3 regions of the Streptomyces sp. RGM 3693 genome follow, and region 3 is predicted to be linked to each of the others. Evidence: riboswitches for the same ligand, from Rfam matches in the RefSeq annotation. Region 3 holds a riboswitch; each other region holds the start of a gene.
What was found. A riboswitch is a leader RNA that binds a small molecule or an ion and turns the genes downstream of it on or off. The one in region 3 is predicted to bind cobalamin.
Positions count from the first base shown of each region.

Region 1: another riboswitch for cobalamin. It lies ahead of ACO0M4_RS37030 (cobalamin biosynthesis protein); the one in region 3 lies ahead of cobN (cobaltochelatase subunit CobN).
Region 2: another riboswitch for cobalamin. It lies ahead of ACO0M4_RS02100 (ribonucleoside-diphosphate reductase subunit alpha); the one in region 3 lies ahead of cobN (cobaltochelatase subunit CobN).

Region 1 covers NZ_JBMPPQ010000004.1:184,573-190,888, reverse strand. The annotation lists gene ACO0M4_RS37035 (cobyric acid synthase) at 1-1,150, opposite strand, end outside; gene ACO0M4_RS37030 (cobalamin biosynthesis protein) at 1,180-2,148, opposite strand; cobalamin riboswitch at 2,279-2,413, opposite strand; gene ACO0M4_RS37025 (hypothetical protein) at 2,639-2,875, opposite strand; gene ACO0M4_RS37020 (inorganic phosphate transporter) at 2,906-4,189, opposite strand; gene ACO0M4_RS37015 (GH25 family lysozyme) at 4,328-5,065, opposite strand; gene ACO0M4_RS37010 (class II aldolase/adducin family protein) at 5,297-5,965, shown strand; gene ACO0M4_RS37005 (alpha/beta hydrolase) at 6,088-6,316, shown strand, end outside.
Region 2 covers NZ_JBMPPQ010000001.1:456,473-462,788, reverse strand. The annotation lists gene ACO0M4_RS02120 (DUF3311 domain-containing protein) at 1-242, shown strand, start outside; gene mctP (monocarboxylate uptake permease MctP) at 242-1,906, shown strand; gene ACO0M4_RS02110 (Uma2 family endonuclease) at 1,989-2,576, opposite strand; gene ACO0M4_RS02105 (GNAT family N-acetyltransferase) at 2,711-3,214, shown strand; cobalamin riboswitch at 3,357-3,510, shown strand; gene ACO0M4_RS02100 (ribonucleoside-diphosphate reductase subunit alpha) at 3,676-6,081, shown strand; gene ACO0M4_RS02095 (ribonucleotide-diphosphate reductase subunit beta) at 6,081-6,316, shown strand, end outside.
Region 3 covers NZ_JBMPPQ010000002.1:511,480-517,795, reverse strand. The annotation lists gene cobN (cobaltochelatase subunit CobN) at 1-2,873, opposite strand, end outside; cobalamin riboswitch at 2,908-3,057, opposite strand; gene cobG (precorrin-3B synthase) at 3,142-4,659, shown strand; gene ACO0M4_RS19595 (precorrin-8X methylmutase) at 4,656-5,288, shown strand; gene ACO0M4_RS19590 (precorrin-2 C(20)-methyltransferase) at 5,321-6,316, shown strand, end outside.

The sequences.
Region 1 (6,316 bases), on a different contig from region 3:
GGACCGGCAGCAGTCCCAGCCCCTCGACCGCGCCCGCCCGCGACTCGACCTCGTCCTCGATGTGCTCGCCGAGCATCTGGAAGCCGCCGCAGATGCCCAGCACCGGGCGGCCCTCCGCGGCCCGCCGGACCACCGCGTCCGCCAGTCCGCGCTCGCGCAGCCACGCCAGCGCGCGGACCGTGCCGCGGGTCCCCGGCAGCACCACCAGGTCCGCGTCGGCCAGCTCTTCGGGCCGGTCCACGAACCGCACCACCACGCCCGGTTCGGCCGCCAGCGCGTCCACGTCGGTGAAGTTGGACATCAGCGGCACCGCGCACACCGCGACCCGCAGCACGTCCTCCCCGGCCGGCGGCGCCACCACCGACTCGCGGACCGCCCCGCGCAGCGACACCCTCCCCCAAGGTCTCGACTTCGCTCGACCAGGGGGGACCCCCATCCCGTCCTCCTCGTCGATGCCCAGCCCGTGCGCGTACGGCAGGACACCGTAGGTGCGCCGTCCGGTGATCCCGCGCAGCATCTCCAACCCGGGCTCCAGCAGCGTCACATCGCCGCGGAACTTGTTGACGAGGTAGCCGGCGACCAGCGACTGGTCCTCCTCGGACAGCAGCGCGGTGGTCCCGAAGAACGAGGCGAAGACGCCGCCGCGGTCGATGTCGCCGACCACCACGACGGGGATCCGCGCGGCCCGGGCGATGCCCATGTTGACGATGTCGGTCCGCCGTAGGTTGATCTCGGCCGGGCTGCCGGCGCCCTCGCAGATCACCGCGTCGTGGGTGCGCCGCAGCTCCGCCAGGCAGTCGGTCACCGTGCCCAGCAACTGCTCCTGCCGGCCCGCGTGGTAGCCACGGGCACTCAGCTCACCCACCGGCTTCCCCAGCAGCACCACCTGGCTGCTGCGGTCGCTGCCGGGCTTGAGCAGCACCGGGTTCATCAGCGCGGTCGGCTCCACCCGGGCCGCGGCCGCCTGCATCGCCTGCGCCCGGCCGATCTCCGCGCCCTGACGGGTCACGAACGAATTCAGCGACATGTTCTGCGCCTTGAACGGTGCCACCGAGACGCCCTGCCGCACCAGCCAGCGACAGATGCCGGCGGTCACCACGCTCTTGCCCGCGTCGGACGTCGTCCCGGCCACCAGCAGCCCGCCGCCCATGGCCCCGCCGGCCGCCTTCCTCCGCCCGTTCACCGGGTCACCCTTCCCTTGATGCCGCGCCGTACCGCGCCCGCCGCAAACCGACCCGCCACCGTGACGCCCAGCGCCAGCAGGCTCACCCGCCGGGACAGCCGCGCCGCCCGCTCGATGTCGGGCACCTCGGGCGGCCGCCCGCCGCCGTTGAGCACGGGCCGGTGTTCCACCCGCCCGCCGTACGCCAGGGTGCCGCCCAGCCGGATGCCCAGCGCACCCGCGAACGACGCCTCCACCGGGCCCGCGTTGGGGCTCGGATGCGCCCCGCCGTCCGCCCGCCAGGCCCGCAGCGCGCCGCGCCGGTCCGGGCCCGCCAGTACCGTCAGTGCCGCGGTCAGTCGGGAGCCGGGCCAGCCGGCGACGTCGTCGAGGCGGGCCGCGGCCCAGCCGAACCGCCGGTAGCGCGGCGACTTGTGACCGACCATCGCGTCCAGGGTGTTCACCGCCCGGAACGCCACCAGACCGGGCACTCCGCCGACGGCGCCCCACACCAGGGCGCCGACCACAGCGTCCGAGGTGTTCTCGGCGACCGACTCGACCACCGCCCGGGCCATCTGCGGCCCGTCCAGCGCCTGCGGATCGCGCCCGCACAGGTGCGGCAGCCGCGCCCGGGCCGCGGCCAGGTCGCCCGCCGCCAACGCACCGCCGACGGCCCGTGCCTCCCGGCCGAGCGACGTGCCGCCCAGCACCGCCCACACCGCCGCCGCGGTCAACGCGGCCCGGGCGCCCGGGTGGTGCCGTACGGCGCGCTCCAGCAGTGCGGCACCGGCGGTCGCACCGCCGGCGCACAGCACGGTGTGGGCCGCCCCGTGGCCGCGGTGGTCGCGCCACAGTCGGCGTTCGACGGCGGCTGCGGCCCGGCCGAACGCGGCCACCGGATGGCCGCGCCGTGGATCCGCCGCGATCAGGTCACCGAGGAAGCCGAGGGCCGCGCCGCACGCATATCCCGCGTGTTCGCCGCGCATCGGATCAGGCCGCCGTGCACCCTCGAAGGGGCCCTGCGGCAGCGGGCAGTGGAGCTCTCGACGGGCAGCCAGGCATGGTGGTATGTCCTCACTCAGGGTCCGCGCCCTGGCTCGACGTGACGGCGACCAGAGTCTCCTGGCTCCCGGATCGGTGCCTCCCCCGGCCTTCCCGCCCGTACGGAGTGCGTACGGGCCGTGGCCCTCGTCGGAGGAGCACTCCCCGGTGACAGTGGCGGGACCGCGCCGGATTCGCACCGGACTTCCTCTGCTGTCGCCGATTGGCCCCGGCAGTCCACCACGCCCGCGAGGGTCCGTCAACTCGCCCTTGACCTGCGATGCAGCCCCGCCGCCGGCCCTGTGGCCAACACCACAGGGCGCCCGTCGACGCACGGAGGCAAGGCCCCGGGAACGCGGACGGGGCGCCCGGGGCCGCGGCTGCTGCCGCGCCCGCCGGACGCCCCGTCCGTCGCCGGCCGGGCCGGCGTCGGTCTCAGGCGGCGACGATCAGGTAGATCCCGTACGCCACCGCGGCCGCGCAGAGCGCGAAGGCCGCCAGTGCCCCGGCGCGCGCCCCCGCGCCCGGTGCCGTCGTGGCCCCCGCGTCGCCGTCCACGGCCGGCTTGCGGGAGGTCCCCACGATCCCGACGGTGAACAGGCCCACGATCCCCACCGTCACCACGAGGCTGACGCCGAAGACCTGGCCGAGAGCTGCCCAGTCGATGTGCATTGCGTAGTCCTTAGGTCAGGGAGGTCGGCGTCAGGAGGTGGCTGACGCGGGTTGGGCGGGAGCGACAGCCGGGGCGGGGTGGGCAGGAGCGGCGGCCCCGTCCGCGGCTTCGGCGGTCGCCGGGGCGGTGGCCGCCGGGGCGATCGGGCCCGCCGGGGGAGGGGAGACGGTCTGCAGCGCCGTGGTGATGACACCGGCCGGCTCCGCCGCCGGACCCTCGTTGACGTTGGTGTGGTCGATCGGCTTGCGCCGGGAGGCGGCCCAGATGCCGCCGCAGACGGCCAGTGCGAGGACGGCGACCGTGGTCACGCCCCAGCTGCCCTGGTCGGCGAGGTACGCGGCTCCCGCGGAGACCAGGCCGGCGGCCGGCAGGGTCAGCCCCCAGGCCACGACCATCCGCCCGGCCGTGGACCAGCGCACCACGCCGCCCTTGCGGCCCAGCCCGGAGCCCATCACGGAGCCGGAGCAGACCTGGGTGGTGGAGAGCGCGAAGCCGAGGTGGGAGGAGGCCAGGATGGTGGCCGCGGCGCCGGTCTGGGCGGCGAAGCCCTGCGGCGGCTGGATGTCGGTGATGCCCTTGCCCATGGTGCGGATGATCCGCCAGCCGCCCAGGTAGGTGCCGAGCGCGATGGCCAGGCCCGCGGAGGCGATCACCCACATCGGCGGGTCGGAGTGCGGGGCGATGACCCCGCCGGTGATCAGCGCGAGGGTGATCACGCCCATCGTCTTCTGCGCGTCGTTGGTGCCGTGGGCCAGCGAGACCAGTGCCGCCGAGGCGATCTGCCCGGCGCGGTAGCCCTTGGCGGTGTCGGCCTCGGCGCGGCCGCGGGTCAGCCGGTAGGTGAGCCGGGTCGCCGCCATCGCGGCGAGCCCCGCGACGAACGGCGCGGCCACCGCCGGGATCAGGACCTTCATCACGACGGCCTGGCCGTGCACGCCGCCGGTGCCCACGGACACCAGCGTCGCGCCGATCAGACCGCCGAAGAGGGCGTGGGAGGAGCTGGAGGGAAGGCCGGCGAGCCAGGTCAGGAGGTTCCAGACGATGGCGCCGACCAGACCGGCGAAGATCACTTCAGGTCTGATGCCGGCACTCTCGTCGATGATGCCGCCGGAGATGGTCTTGGCCACCTCAACGGAGAGGAACGCCCCGACGAGATTGAGTCCCGCCGACATCGCCACCGCGGCCTTGGGTCGCAAGGCGCCGGTGGAGATGGTGGTGGCCATTGCGTTGGCCGTGTCGTGGAAGCCGTTCGTAAAGTCGAACACCAAGGCCGTGACGATCACGATCCCGATGAGAAGCGTGATGTGTTCCATTCACCCAGGCAATCCGCTCGAAGGTCAGTGTCGTCGGGACCGTACGGACGACGGGTGAACGGAAAGTGAACTCGGCCGGGCGCCGCGGTGACACCACCGCAGTGTTCACGCGGAGGCGCCCCTGCCGTCACTTCCGTCTCATCCGTCGGCAAATTTTCTGAGCTGGGCCAGTGTCCCGTTCCAGCGGTCCTGATCCCCGGGCAGCGGCCCGTGCGAGGCGTACTGCCGAAGCGTCAGGAACGACCAGCCGGCGGGCAGCCGCGCCGCCCCCGAGTAGCCCGCCAGCCACAGCGGATGGGTCGCGCCGAAGGCCCGGCTGCCGCCCGTGCAACGGTCCCACCAGCGGGCGGTGGTGTAGATCACCGGGCACCGGCCGGTACTGCGCCGCACCTCATCGCTGAACGCCCGTATCCAGTGGACCAGCGCCGTCCGGTCCAGCCCGAAGCACGGCTGCCGGGCGTCGTACGGATTGTGCTCGATGTCGAGGGCGGGCGGCAGCGTCCAGCCGTCCGCCTTCCAGCGGCCGCCGTGCCGGAGGAAGTACCGGGCCTGCCGGCTGCCCGACGACGCGCTGGGCACGGCGAAGTGGTAGGCGCCGTGCAGCAGTCCGGCCGCCCGGGAGCCGGTGTACTGCGCGGAGAAGCGCGGATTGCGGTAGCTGTCCGACTCGGTGGCCTTGACGTAGACGAATCGCGCGCCCTTCGCGCGGACCGCCCGCCAGTCGATCTGCTTCTGGTACGAGGAGACGTCGTGTCCTAGGGGTTGGCTGTCCGCGACGGCCCGGGAAGGGTGTTCGGCGAGTGCGGTGCCGGCCAGTGACGCCACCGCTATCGCGGTCGCCAGCCCGGTCCGGGGGGTGGAGCGGTCACAGGTCATGGGTCCCCCTGGGTAATGACATGTGAGGGGTGTAATTCACTCGACGTTAAGGGGTGATCGGCGCAAAACGGTCGATCCCCGGCCAATCGCCCTAAGGTCGCCAGTTGCCCCCATATGGCGGATACCGGACAGTTGGCGCCATGGCGTACAGTGCCCCGGCCTGCTCGTACGGTGTCGTGCAGCGCCCTCGTGTGTTTCCGCACGTCCCGCAGCGTCGCACCGGAGGACAGCATGAAGGACCACCCCGACCACCTCGCCGACGCCTGGAGCGAGCTCGTCGCCACCGCCCGCCGGACCGCCGCCGACGGCCTCGTCGTCGGCACCTCGGGCAACGTCTCGGTCCGCGTCAAGGACCTGATCCTCGTCACGCCCAGCGGCGTCCCCTACGACCGGCTCGGCCCCTCCGACCTCACCGGCGTCGACCTCGACGGCCGCGCGATCATCGGCAGACTCCGCCCGACCAGCGAACTCCCGCTCCACCTGGCCGTCTACCGCAATACCACCGCCACCGCGGTCGTGCACACCCACGCCCCGCACGCCACCGCGGTCTCCACCCTCGTCACCGAACTCCCGCCCATCCACTACATGGCCGCCGCGCTCGGCGGCCCCGTCCGGGTCGCCCCCTACGCCCTCTACGGCAGCGACGAACTCGCCGCCCACATGCTCGACGCGCTCCGCGACCGCACCGCCGCACTCCTCCAGAACCACGGCACCATCGCCTACGGCGCCGACCTCGGCCAGGCACTGGACCGCACCGCCCAACTGGAATGGATGTGCCGGGTCTGGCTCACCGCCGTCACCGTGCCCGGCCACACCCCCAGCCTGCTGTCGCCCGCCCAGCTCGACGCCGCGGGCCGACGGTTGCGCGGCTACGGCCAGCCCACCGACGACCCCGCGTAACCCTCCGCCGCGACCCCTCACCGCACCCCGCACGGCCCCCTGCACCGCACAACACCGCTGGTCCGGCCGCCGCCACCGGGCGCCCGGTGGCCGGGACCGGCGGCGCTGCGCACACTGGAGAGGTGCGACTGGGGACCGTGGCGGCGGTGACCGCCACCACCGTGATCGGTGCCGTGGTGGCCGCCGTGGCGGCCGGGCGGTACGCCGGCGATGTTGCCCTGAAACCGTCGCCCGGCCATCCCTTCCCCGGCGACTCCCGGCTCACCGTCCACTCCGCAGCCGGCGGGCACATCGCCCTCACCCGCAGCCTGGTCTCCCTCAGACCCGGCACCTACGGTCTCTCCGGCGCCG
Region 2 (6,316 bases), on a different contig from region 3:
CACCACCGGACCGCAGACCGGTCGTCACACCCACCCGGGTGGTGGCCGGACTGTGTCTGGTCGCCCCGTTCATCGCGATGCTGTGGGTGAGTTCGTACGCCAGGATCGAGCCGACGCTGATCGGGATCCCGTTCTTCTACTGGTACCAGATGGCGTGGGTGCTGATCTCGACGGTGCTGACGATGGTGGCCTACAAGCTGGTCCAGCGTGAGCAGCGCGCCCACAAGGGCGGTGCGGCCTGATGACGAACCCGGTCACGACACTCGCCGCCGCCTCCCAGGGCGTCAACGGCGTGGCGCTCGCCGTCTTCATCTTCTTCTTCCTCGCCGTCACGGTCATGGGCTTCCTGGCCGCGCGCTGGCGCAAGGCCGAGCAGTCCGACAGCCTCGACGAATGGGGCCTGGGCGGGCGCAGCTTCGGCACCTGGGTGACGTGGTTCCTGCTCGGTGGCGACCTCTACACCGCGTACACCTTCGTGGCCGTCCCGGCGGCGATCTACACGGCGGGCGCGTCCGGCTTCTTCGCCGTCCCGTACACCATCCTTGTCTACCCGCTGATCTTCACCTTCCTGCCCCGGCTGTGGTCGGTGTCGCACCGGCACGGCTACGTCACCACCTCCGACTTCGTCCGCGGCCGCTTCGGTTCCAAGGGCCTGTCGTTGGCGGTGGCGCTCACCGGACTACTCGCCACGATGCCGTACATCGCGCTCCAACTGGTCGGCATCCAGGCCGTCCTGGACGTGCTGGGCGTCGGCGGCGGCGAGCACGCCAACTGGTTCGTCAAGGACCTGCCGCTGCTGATCGCGTTCGCCGTGCTGGCCGCGTACACCTACTCCTCGGGCCTGCGGGCGCCCGCGCTGATCGCGTTCGTCAAGGACGGGCTGATCTACCTCGTCATCGCGGTGGCGATCATCTACATCCCGATCAAGCTGGGCGGCTTCGGCGAGATCTTCCACACGGCCAAGCAGACGCTCGCCGTGCACGGGCCGACCGGCAAACCGCGCGGTGAACTGGCCAGCGGCCCCAACGCGCAGTGGGCGTACGCCACGCTCGCGCTCGGCTCGGCGCTGGCGCTGTTCATGTACCCGCACTCGATCACGGCGACGCTCTCCTCGCGCAGCCGCAACGTCATCCGCCGCAACACCACGATCCTGCCGCTCTACTCCCTGATGCTGGGCCTGCTCGCGCTGCTCGGCTTCATGGCGATCAAGGCTGGCACGGACACCCACGGCAATGCGCAGCTGGCGATCCCGCAGCTCTTCGAGGACATGTTCCCCAGCTGGTTCGCGGGGGTGGCGTTCGCCGCGATCGGCATCGGCGCGCTGGTGCCCGCGGCGATCATGTCGATCGCCGCCGCCAACCTCTTCACTCGGAACGTCTACAAGGACTTCCTGAAGCCCAGCGCCACGCCCGAGCAGGAGCACAAGGTCGCCAAGCTGGTCTCCCTCCTGGTCAAGGTCGGCGCACTGGCCTTCGTCCTCACCATGGACAAGACCGTCGCCATCAACTTCCAGCTGCTGGGCGGCATCTGGATCCTGCAGACCATGCCGGCGCTGGTCGGCGGCCTCTTCACCCGCTGGTTCCACCGCTGGGCGCTGCTGGCCGGCTGGGCGATCGGCATGGTCTACGGCACCCTCGCCGCGTACGGGGTGGCCAGCCCGACCCAGAAGCACTTCGGCGGCTCCAGCGCGGAGATCCCCGGCATCGGCCAGATCGGCTACATCGGTCTCACCGCCTTCGTCCTGAACGTCGTGGTGACGGTCGTCCTGACGTTCGTCCTGAGGGCCCTCAAGGCCCCTGAGGGCACCGACGAGACGGTCCCCTCGGACTACACCGCCGACGTCGGCGACGCGGGCGTCACCGCCGACCTGCCGCCCGCCACGGCGGAGGCGGCGGCGGGGCACTGAGCGTCGTCAACTACGGCGGAGGGCCGTCGCGTTCGTCAGGGACGCGGCGGCCCTTTCGTGCGCGACGCGGCAACCGGGCCGGTCAGTGGACCCAATCCTTCAGCGGCGCAGTGTCGAGCGCGATGCCCACCGGGTCCGGAAGGGGAAGGGACTTGCCGAACGGAACGGTGTGCACGTCCTCATAGCGCTGGCCGTCGGGCTCGCTGTAGAGCGACACCTGGCACGACTTCCGGTCGATCAACAGGTAGAGCGGAATGCCCGTTTCGGCGTAGGCCCTGGGCTTCTCAACCCTGTCACTTTGCTCGGTGTCGGAGTCGTACGACGTCACCTCGACGACCATCAGGACGGGGTCAGGGTCGACCCATTCGCCCTGGCCGACAAAGGCGTCCATGGGGGCGAGCGTGCCGTCCGGCCGGGCGCGGCCACTCCGGTACGACTGCACCTTGATACCTTGGGAAGGGTCGAGCCAAAGCTCGGGCCGGTGCTGCATGCAGATACGCGTGAGCCACTGAATGATCCGCCCGTGGTCCCCGTCCGGCATGGGCTTGCTCCTGACCTTCCCGTCGATGAGTTCCAACCGCGCGCCCTCTTCCAGGCGGGCGAGTATCCGGGCGGCCTCTTCGAAGTGCTCGGGAACAGTGATGTGCGGCGGGTCGGCGAGCGCGGTCATGGCGCCTTCTCCTTGCTGTCGGAGCGAGCAGGGAACGTAAGACCGACGGTAGTCGAGCCCACTGACAGTCACGCGTTGATCACCATTCGCCACCTCGGCCGTGCTGTCGGGCGGTCGTCGCCACACTGGCCCCCATGGACATCACGATCAGGCCCATACGCCAGGCGGAGTTCGACACGGTCGGCGAGTTGGTGGTGGAGGTGTATCTGAGCGACGGGCTGCTGTCCGGCGGGGTGGACGATCCGTACGCGGCGGTGCTGCGGGAGGTGGCGCACCGGGCGGAGCACGCCGAGGTGTTGGTGGCCTCGGACGGGGCGGACGGGGCGGTGCTGGGGGCGGTGACGTTCGCGACGCACGGGAGTCCGTACGCGGATCTGGCCGGGCCCGGCGAGGGCGAGTTCCGGATGTTGGCGGTGCGGCCCGCGGGGCGCGGACGGGGCATCGGTGAGGCGCTGGTGCGGGCCTGTCTGGCGCGGGCGCGGGCGCTGAGGCTGCGCCGGATGGTGCTGTCGAGCCATCAGCACCTGCTGCCGGCGCACCGGCTCTACGGGCGGCTGGGGTTCGCGCGGGCGGCGGAGCGGGACTGGGATCCGGTGCCCGGCATCACCCTGTGGGCGTTCGCCCGCGAGCTGGTCTGAGCCGCCTTCCGGGGGCGTTCCGAAGGCTTTGCGGCGGCGTTCAAAGGGAGCCCGGGCGGCCCGGCCCTTCGTATGCCTGGGGGAATGCTATGCGGCAACGACACAAGATGTGGGGGTGCGTGCGGGGAGCGACACAAGATGTATGCTCTTCCTCGCTGTCGCCGCAGGGGAATCCGGTGCGAATCCGGAACTGTCCCGCAACGGTGTGAGAGCGCAGTCCACCGGCCGTTTCCCAACGGTACGGACCCGGCGGTGCGCTCCCTAGTCCGAGGACCTGCCGACGGTACGTCCGCACCGCCATCGGTGCGGCGTCGATACGTCCGGGCCCCGAGGGATGGGCCGATGGACGCCGCGCGGCCGGCCCGCGCACCCCCGGTTCGCCGCGGGGTGCGGCCCTGCCCGCGCGGCTCCCGTCGCACCACTGTCCCTCCCGGCCCCCGCCGAGTGAGGGAGAGCATCAGGTGACCATCGCGCCAACGGAGCCCGCGTCAGACGCCGAGGTCGTGCAGCCCGTCGTGGCCGCGCCTGGCGCGTACGAAGACGGCCCGGGCGTCGCCCTGCTGCGGACGCTGACCGAGTTGACCGCGGACCTGACCGCGACCGATCCCGGCAAGGTGGCCGCCGCCGCGCTGCGCGGCCGGCACCCCGGGTCCGACGCGGCGGAACTGCGCTCGCTGGCGACCGAGGCCGCGGCCGGCCTGATCGCCGACGAGCCGCAGTACTCCAAGCTCGCCGCGCGCCTGCTGACCCGCGCCATCGCCGAGGAGGCCGCCGGCCAGGGCGCCACCTCCTTCTCGGCCTCGATCGCGGTCGGCCACCAGGAGGGGCTGATCGCGGACGCCACCGCGGAGTTCGTCCGCACCCACGCGGCGCGGCTAGACGCGCTGGTGCGCGAGGCGCTGGCGGCCGGCGCCGACGACCGGTTCGGGTACTTCGGGCTGCGCACCCTCCATTCGCGCTACCTGCTGCGGCACCCCACCACCCGCCAGGTGATCGAGACGCCCCAGCACTTCCTGCTGCGGGTGGCCTGCGGCCTCGCCGAGGACAACGGCGCGCGGGCGCTCGCGGACGTCGCCGAGCTGTACCGGCTGACCAGCACGCTCTCCTACCTGCCGTCCTCCCCCACGCTCTTCAACTCCGGCACCCGGCACCCGCAGATGTCCTCCTGCTACCTGCTGGACTCCCCGCTGGACGAGCTGGACTCGATCTACGACCGCTACCACCAGGTGGCCCGGCTCTCCAAGCACGCCGGCGGCATCGGCCTCTCGTACTCCCGGATCCGCGCCCGCGGTTCGCTGATCCGCGGCACCAACGGGCACTCCAACGGCATTGTGCCGTTCCTGCGCACCCTGGACGCCTCGGTGGCCGCGGTCAACCAGGGCGGCCGCCGCAAGGGCGCGGCCTGTGTCTACCTGGAGTCCTGGCACGCCGACATCGAGGAGTTCCTGGAGCTGCGGGACAACACCGGCGAGGAGGCCCGCCGGACCCACAACCTCAACATCGCGCACTGGATCCCGGACGAGTTCATGCGCCGGGTGGAGGCGGACGCGGACTGGTCGCTGTTCTCCCCGTCCGACGTGCCCGAGCTGGTCGACCTGTGGGGCGCGGAGTTCGACGCCGCCTACCGGGCGGCGGAGGCCGCGGGCAAGGCCCGTAAGCAGGTCCCGGCCCGGGTGCTGTACTCCCGGATGATGCGCACCCTGGCGCAGACCGGCAACGGCTGGATGACGTTCAAGGACGCCGCCAACCGCACCGCCAACCAGACCGCCGAGCCCGGCCGGGTCGTGCACTCCTCCAACCTGTGCACGGAGATCCTGGAGGTGACCGACGACGGGGAGACCGCCGTCTGCAACCTCGGGTCGGTCAACCTGGCCGCGCATCTGGGCGAGGACGGCGAGCTGGACTGGGAGCGGCTGGACGCCACCGTCCGCACCGCCGTGACCTTCCTCGACCGGGTCGTGGACATCAACTTCTACCCGACCGAGCAGGCCGGCGCCTCCAACTCCCGCTGGCGGCCGGTCGGTCTGGGCCTGATGGGCCTCCAGGACGTGTTCTTCCGGCTGCGGCTGCCGTTCGACTCGGCCGAGGCGCGGGAGCTCTCGACCCGTATTTCCGAGCGGATCATGCTCGCCGCCTACGAGGCATCCGCCGACCTCGCCGAACGGCACGGCCCGCACCCGGCCTGGTCCGCGACCCGTACGGCCCGCGGCGTGCTGCACCCGGACCACTACCCGAACGCCGAACCGCGCTGGGCGGACCGCTGGGCGGCGCTGCGCACCCGGATCGCCACGTCCGGGATGCGCAACTCGCTCCTGCTGGCCATCGCGCCGACCGCCACCATCGCCTCCATCGCCGGCGTCTACGAGTGCATCGAGCCGCAGGTCTCCAACCTCTTCAAGCGCGAGACGCTGTCCGGAGAGTTCCTCCAGGTCAACACGTATCTGATCGAGGAGCTCAAGGAGTTGGGCCTGTGGGACGCGCGGACCAGGGACGCGCTCCGGGAGGCCAACGGCTCCGTTGCGGAGCTGGCCTGGATCCCCGCGGACGTCCGGCACCGCTACCGCACCGCCTGGGAGATCCCCCAGCGGGCCCTGATCGACATGGCCGCGGACCGCACGCCGTACCTGGACCAGAGCCAGTCGCTCAACCTCTTCATGGCGTCGCCGACCATCGGGAAGCTCAGCTCGATGTACGCGTACGCCTGGAAGCGCGGCATCAAGACCACGTACTACCTGCGCTCCCGGCCGGCGACCCGGATCGCCCAGTCGGCCCGCGCCGCATCCGCCCCCGCCCAGCTGCCGGTGGCCGACCCCGACGCGGTCGCCTGCTCCCTGGAGAACCCCGAGTCCTGCGAGGCCTGCCAGTAATGACCACCGCGCCCGAGAACACTGCCGCCGGCGACCGCCCCGGCCGTACCAAGAACCTCCTCGACCCCGGCTTCGAGCTGACCCTGCGCCCCATGCGCTACCCGGACTTCTACGACCGGTACCGGGACGCGATCAAGAACACCTGGACGGTGGAGGAGGTCGACCTGCACTCCGACGTCGCCGACCTCGCCAAGCTCTCCCCCGGTGAGCAGCACCTCATCGGCCGTCTGGTGGC
Region 3 (6,316 bases):
CGGCGTTCGTCGCCGTGCGCGGCGAGGTCCGCCTGGGCGTGGGCCCGGACGAAGTTGCGGTCGGCGGGCTCGTCGAGACCGGCGGCGAGCCGCACCGCGTCGTCGAGCAGGCCGATGACGTGCGGGAACGCGTCGCGGAAGAAACCGCTGATGCGCAGGGTGACGTCGATCCGAGGACGCCCCAGCTCATCGAGCGCTACGGCCTCCAGGCCGGTCACCCGGCGCGAGGCGTCGTCCCACACGGGGCGGACGCCCAGCAATGCCAGCGCCTCCGCCACGTCGTCGCCGGAGGTACGCATCGCGCTGGTGCCCCACAGGGACAGGCCCACCGACTCCGGCCAGTCCCCGTTGTCGTCGCGGTAGCGGGTCAACAGCGAGTCGGCGAGCGCCTGACCGGTCTCCCAGGCGAGCCGCGACGGAACGGCCTTGGGGTCGACGGAGTAGAAGTTGCGGCCGGTCGGCAGGACGTTGACCAGACCGCGCAGCGGTGAGCCGGACGGGCCGGCCGGGACGAATCCGCCGTTCAGCGCGTGCACCGCGTGGTCGACCTCGGCCGTGGTGCCGGCCAGCCGCGGGACGACCTCCCGGGCGGCGAAGTCGAGGATGTCGACGACCGCGGTCGGGTGCCCGCCTGCGACCCGGCGCACCGCGGCCGGGTCCCAGTCCGCGTCCTCCATCGCCTGGACGAGGCCGCGGGCGACCGCCTCGGCTTCGTCGGCGGCGGTCCGGGTCGCGGCCGACTCGTCCAGGCCGAGCGCCTCGCGCAGTCCGGGCAGCGCGGAGGTGCCGCCCCAGATCTGTCGGGCGCGCAGGATGGCCAGCACGAGGTTGACCCGGGCCTCGCCGACCGGCGCGGCGCCCAGCACGTGCAGGCCGTCGCGGATCTGCGCGTCCTTGACCTCGCACAGCCAGCCGTCGACGTGGAGCAGGAAGTCGTCGAACCCGTCGTCGTCCGGGCGTGCGTCCAGGCCCAGGTCGTGGTCGAGCTTGGCGGCCTGGATCAGGGTCCAGATCTGCGCGCGGATGGCGGGCAGCTTGGCCGGGTCCATCGAGGAGATCGCGGCGTACTCGTCGAGCAGCTGCTCAAGGCGGGCGATGTCGCCGTAGGAGTCGGCGCGGGCCATCGGCGGGACGAGGTGGTCGACGAGGGTGGCGTGCACCCGGCGCTTGGCCTGGGTGCCCTCGCCCGGGTCGTTGACCAGGAACGGGTAGACGAGCGGGAGGTCGCCGAGCGCCGCGTCCGGACCGCAGGCGGCGGAGAGGCCGGCGTTCTTGCCGGGCAGCCACTCCAAGTTGCCGTGCTTGCCCAGGTGGACCATGGCGTCGGCGCCGAAGCCGCCGTCGGCGGTGGAGGCGGCGATCCAGCGGTAGGCCGCCAAGTAGTGGTGGGAGGGCGGCAGATCGGGGTCGTGGTAGATCGCGATCGGGTTCTCGCCGAAGCCGCGCGGCGGCTGGATGAGGATCAGCAGGTTGCCGCGGCGCAGGGCGGCCAGCACGATGTCGCCCTCGGGGTTCCGGCTGCGGTCGAGGAACATCTCGCCGGGCGGCGGGCCCCAGTGCTCCTCGACGGACTCCCGCAGCTCCTGCGGCAGCGTGGCGTACCAGCGGCGGTAGTCGGCGGCCGGGATACGGACCGGGTTGCGGGCCAACTGCTCCTCGGTCAGCCACTCCTGGTCGTGGCCACCGGCCTCGATGAGGGCGTAGATCAGCTCGTCGCCGTCACCGGACTCAAGGCCCGGCACGGGCTCCGTGCCGAAGTCGTAGCCCTCGGCCTGGAGGCGGCGCAGCAGCGCGACGGCGCTCGCCGGGGTGTCCAGGCCGACCGCGTTGCCGATCCGGGAGTGCTTGGTGGGGTAGGCGGACAGCACCAGCGCCAGCCGCTTCTCGGCGGCCGGGATGTGCCGCAGCCGGGCGTGCCGGACGGCGATCCCGGCGACCCGGGCGGCGCGTTCGGCGTCGGCGACGTACATCGGCAGACCGTCCTCGTCGATCTCCTTGAACGAGAACGGCACGGTGATCAGCCGCCCGTCGAACTCGGGCACGGCGATCTGCGAGGCGGCGTCGAGCGGGGAGAGCCCCTCGTCGCTCTCCTCCCAGGCGGCCCGCGACCCGGTCAGGCAGAGCGCCTGGAGGATCGGCACGTCCAGGGCGGCCAGCGCACCCGCGTCCCAGGACTCGTCGTCGCCGCCCGCGGACGCCTCGGCGGGCTTGGTGCCGCCCGCGGCCAGCACGGTGGTGACGATGGCGTCGGCGGTGCGCAGTTCCTCGATCAGCTCCGGCTCGGGAGCCCGCAGCGAGGCGACAAACAGCGGCAGTGGACGGCCGCCGGCCCGCTCGACCTGGTCGCACAGGTCATGGACGAAGCCGGTGTTGCCGCTCATGTGGTGGGCGCGGTAGTAGAGCACGGCCACCGTCGGGCCGGTCACCTCCCGCGCCGTGCGCTCCAGCGGGCCCCAGGACGGGGCGGCCGCGGGCGGCTCGAAGCCGTGGCCGGTGAGCAGCACGGTGTCGCTGAGGAAGCAGGCCAGCTGGGAGAGGTTGGCCGGGCCGCCGTGCGCGAGGTAGGCGTGCGCCTCGGCCGCGATGCCGACGGGGACCGTGGACGCCTCCATGAGCTGGGCGTCGGGGGCCTGTTCACCGGTGAGCACCACGACCGGGCGGTGCTGGTCCGCGGCCAACAGCACGTCCAGACCGTCCTGCCAGGCGCGGAGACCGCCGAGCAGACGGACGACGACCAGGTCGGTGCCCTCCAGGAGCCCGGGGAGTTCGGCGACGTCGAGACGGGCCGGGTTGGCGAGCCGGTACGGCACGGGGCCCGTGGCCGCGCGGGCGCTGAGCAGGTCCGTGTCGGAGGTCGACAGCAGAAGGATCACGGCGCAGCCCTTCCTCGGGGTGTCCACGCCCCGGGTGGTCGTATGGACGGCGGGAGTTCCTGGCTCACCCGGCGGTGGCCGGGTTCACAGTGGCGGGACCGCGCCGGATTCTCACCGGGCTTCCTCCCTTGGCGCCGTCGCTGGCGTCCGGTGGGTCAGCCGACCCACCGACCTGCATAGTAAGGGCTGCGGCCGGGCCGCGGGAGCCCGCCTCCGGAGCTGCCGTTCACCACCCCTCGCCCCGGTTCCGGGCGCCACCGACGTAGGTATGCTCGCCGCCATGCCGCCCTCCCCCTCACCACGCCCCGACCGGGCCGAACCGCCCGTGCGGGACCGCGGTGACGCCTGCCCGGGAGCGCTGCGGCTGCACTCCGCCGCTGACGGGCAGCTGGCCCGAGTGCGGCTGCCCGCAGGGGACTTGACGGCGCGCCAGGCCAACGCGTTGGCGGACGCCGCGGAGCGCCTCGGCGACGGCCACCTCTCGCTGACCTCCCGCGGCAACGTCGAACTCCGCGGTCTGCCCGACGACTGCGGCCGGCACCTCGCCGACCTCCTCACCGACGCCGGACTGCTGCCGTCCGTACGCCACGAGCGGATCCGCAACGTGCTGGCCTCGCCGCTGGCCGGACTCGACCGGCACACCCCCTCCGACGTGCGGTTGTGGGCCCGGAGCCTGGACGCGCTGCTGTGCGCGAGCGGATCGGCGACGGCGCTCTCGGGCCGCTTCCTGTTCGTCCTCGACGACGGCCGGGGCGATGTGGCGGGCCTGGGCGGCGATGTGACCTTGCTCGCAGAATCCGGCCGGAAGGCCCCGGCGGACACCGAGTACCCGCCAGGGACCGCGTCCGGGTACGGGGCGCTGCTCCGGGTCGGCGACGACCCCGCGGCGTTGCGGATCGCGGCGGACGACGTACCGCGGGCGGCGCTGACCGCCGCCGAGGTCTTCCTGGCCGCCGCCGCTGAGTGCGGCAGCGGCGCCTGGCGGGTCCGCGAACTCCCCGCCGCACGGCCGCTGACCGCCCAGGAGGTGCAGCCTGCGCTGCGGGCCGCGGGCATCGCCGCGGAGCACGCGGAGTACCCGGAGTACGCAGACGCGGTCGGCCCGCAGCCGGCCGTGCCGTACGCCGACGCCACCGCCCCCGGTTCGATCGAGGGGCCCGACGGCCGCCGTGCACTGGCGGTCCTGGCGCCGCTCGGCCGGCTGGCCGCGGCCCAGTGGCGGCTGCTGACCCAGATCGCCGCCGACGACGGCTCCGGCGAACTGCGCCTCACGCCCTGGCGCGGCATCGTCGTCCCCGGCCTGCCCGCCGCACCGGCGGCCCGGCGGCTCCGCGACCTGGCCTCCGCCGGACTGATCACCGACCCGACCTCCCCCTGGCGCCGGGTCACCGCCTGCACCGGCCTACCCGGCTGCGCCAAGTCCCTTACCGATGTGCGGAGCGATGCGGCGACCGCGCTCGCCGGGGGCGGCTCCGTCCCGGCGGACGATTCCGGTGTGCCGGTCGGGCTGCCCGTCCACTGGTCGGGCTGCGAACGGCGCTGCGGCCACCCGCACGGCGCCTGGATCGATGTGCTGGCGACACCCGACGGCTATCGCACCACCGCGGTGGGCCCCAACACCCCGGCCCCGCCGCCGGTTTCACGTGAAACACCGCGACCGAACGACGTTTCACGTGAAACACCCCGGTCGGGCGCCGTTTCACGTGAAACATGGACCGCCCCCGGTGCCCCTCTTGCTGCCCGTCCTCCTTCCACCCCTCAACCCACCACCCCGAGGCCCCAGTGACCGCGTTCGACTATGAAAAGGACGGGGCGGCCATCTACCGCCAGTCCTTCGCCACCATCCGCGCCGAGGCGGATCTCTCCGGACTGCCCTCCGACGCCAGCCGGGTCGCGGTCCGGATGATCCACGCCTGCGGCATGGTCGATCTCGTCCGCGATCTGGCCTTCACCCCGGGGGTCGTGGCCAGTGCGCGCACCGCGCTGCGCGCCGGTGCACCGATCCTGTGCGACGCCACCATGGTGGCCAGCGGGGTGACCCGCAAGCGGCTGCCCGCGGACAACGAGGTGCTGTGCACCCTCGGCGATCCGTCGGTCCCGGAGCTGGCCGCCCGGATGGGCACCACACGCAGCGCCGCCGCCCTCGAACTGTGGCGGGACCGGATGGAGGGCGCCGTGGTCGCCTTCGGCAACGCCCCCACCGCGCTCTTCCGGTTCCTCGAAATGATCGAAGAAGGGGCACCGCGACCCGCGGCCGTCCTCGGCATCCCGGTCGGCTTCATCGGCGCGGCCGAGTCCAAGGACGCGCTGATCGACCACCCGTCCAAGCTGGATCACATCGTGGTGCGCGGGCGGCGCGGCGGCAGTGCCATGGCCGCGGCCGCGATCAACGCCCTGGCGAGCGAGGAAGAGTAGGCGTGAGCGAGCAGCAGGCGAGCAGCGGCACGGTGGACCAGCCGGCCGCGCAGTCCCCGGAGCGGTCCACCGGCCGCCTCTACGGCGTCGGCCTCGGCCCCGGCGACCCGTCCCTGATGACCGTGCGGGCGGTGGAGGTCATCGCCCAGGCCGACGTGGTGGCGTACCACAGCGCCCGGCACGGACGTTCCATCGCACGTTCCATCGCCGCGCGGCACATCCGCCCGGACCACATCGAGGAAGCCCTGGTCTATCCGGTCACCACCGAGTCGACCGACCACCCCGGCGGCTACCGCGGCGCCCTGGACGAGTTCTACGAGGCGGCGGCGGCGCGGCTCGCGACCCATCTCGACGCCGGCCGCACCGTCGCGGTGATATCCGAGGGCGATCCGTTCTTCTACGGCTCGTACCAGCACATGCACAAGCGGCTGGCCCACCGCTATCCGACCGAGGTCGTACCCGGCGTCACCTCCATCAGCGCCGCCGCAGCCCGCCTGGGCACCCCGCTCACCGAGGCCGACGAGGTGCTGACCGTCCTCCCCGGCACCCTGTCGGAGGAAGAGCTGACGGCCCGTCTGAGCGCCACCGACTCGGCCGTCGTGATGAAGCTGGGCCGTACCTTCCCCAGCGTCCGCCGTGCCCTGGAGCGCTCCGGCCGGCTGCCGGAGGCCCGCTACGTCGAGCGCGCCACCATGGCCGGGGAGCGCACCGGAGCGCTGTCCGACGTCGACGCCGACTCCGTGCCGTACTTCTCCGTCGCGGTCGTCCCCAGCCGCATCGCCACCGCCGCCGAGGAGCCGGAGCCGGCCGCCGCGGACCGCGGTGAGGTGGTTGTGGTCGGCACCGGACCGGCCGGTCCGCGCTGGCTCACCCCGGAGTCCCGCGGTGCCCTGGCCGCCGCCGACGACCTCGTCGGCTACACCACGTACTTGGACCGCGTCCCGGTGCGCCCGGGCCAGCGCCGGCACCCCTCGGACAACAAGGTCGAGTCCGAACGCGCCGAATTCGCGCTGGACCTGGCCCGCCGC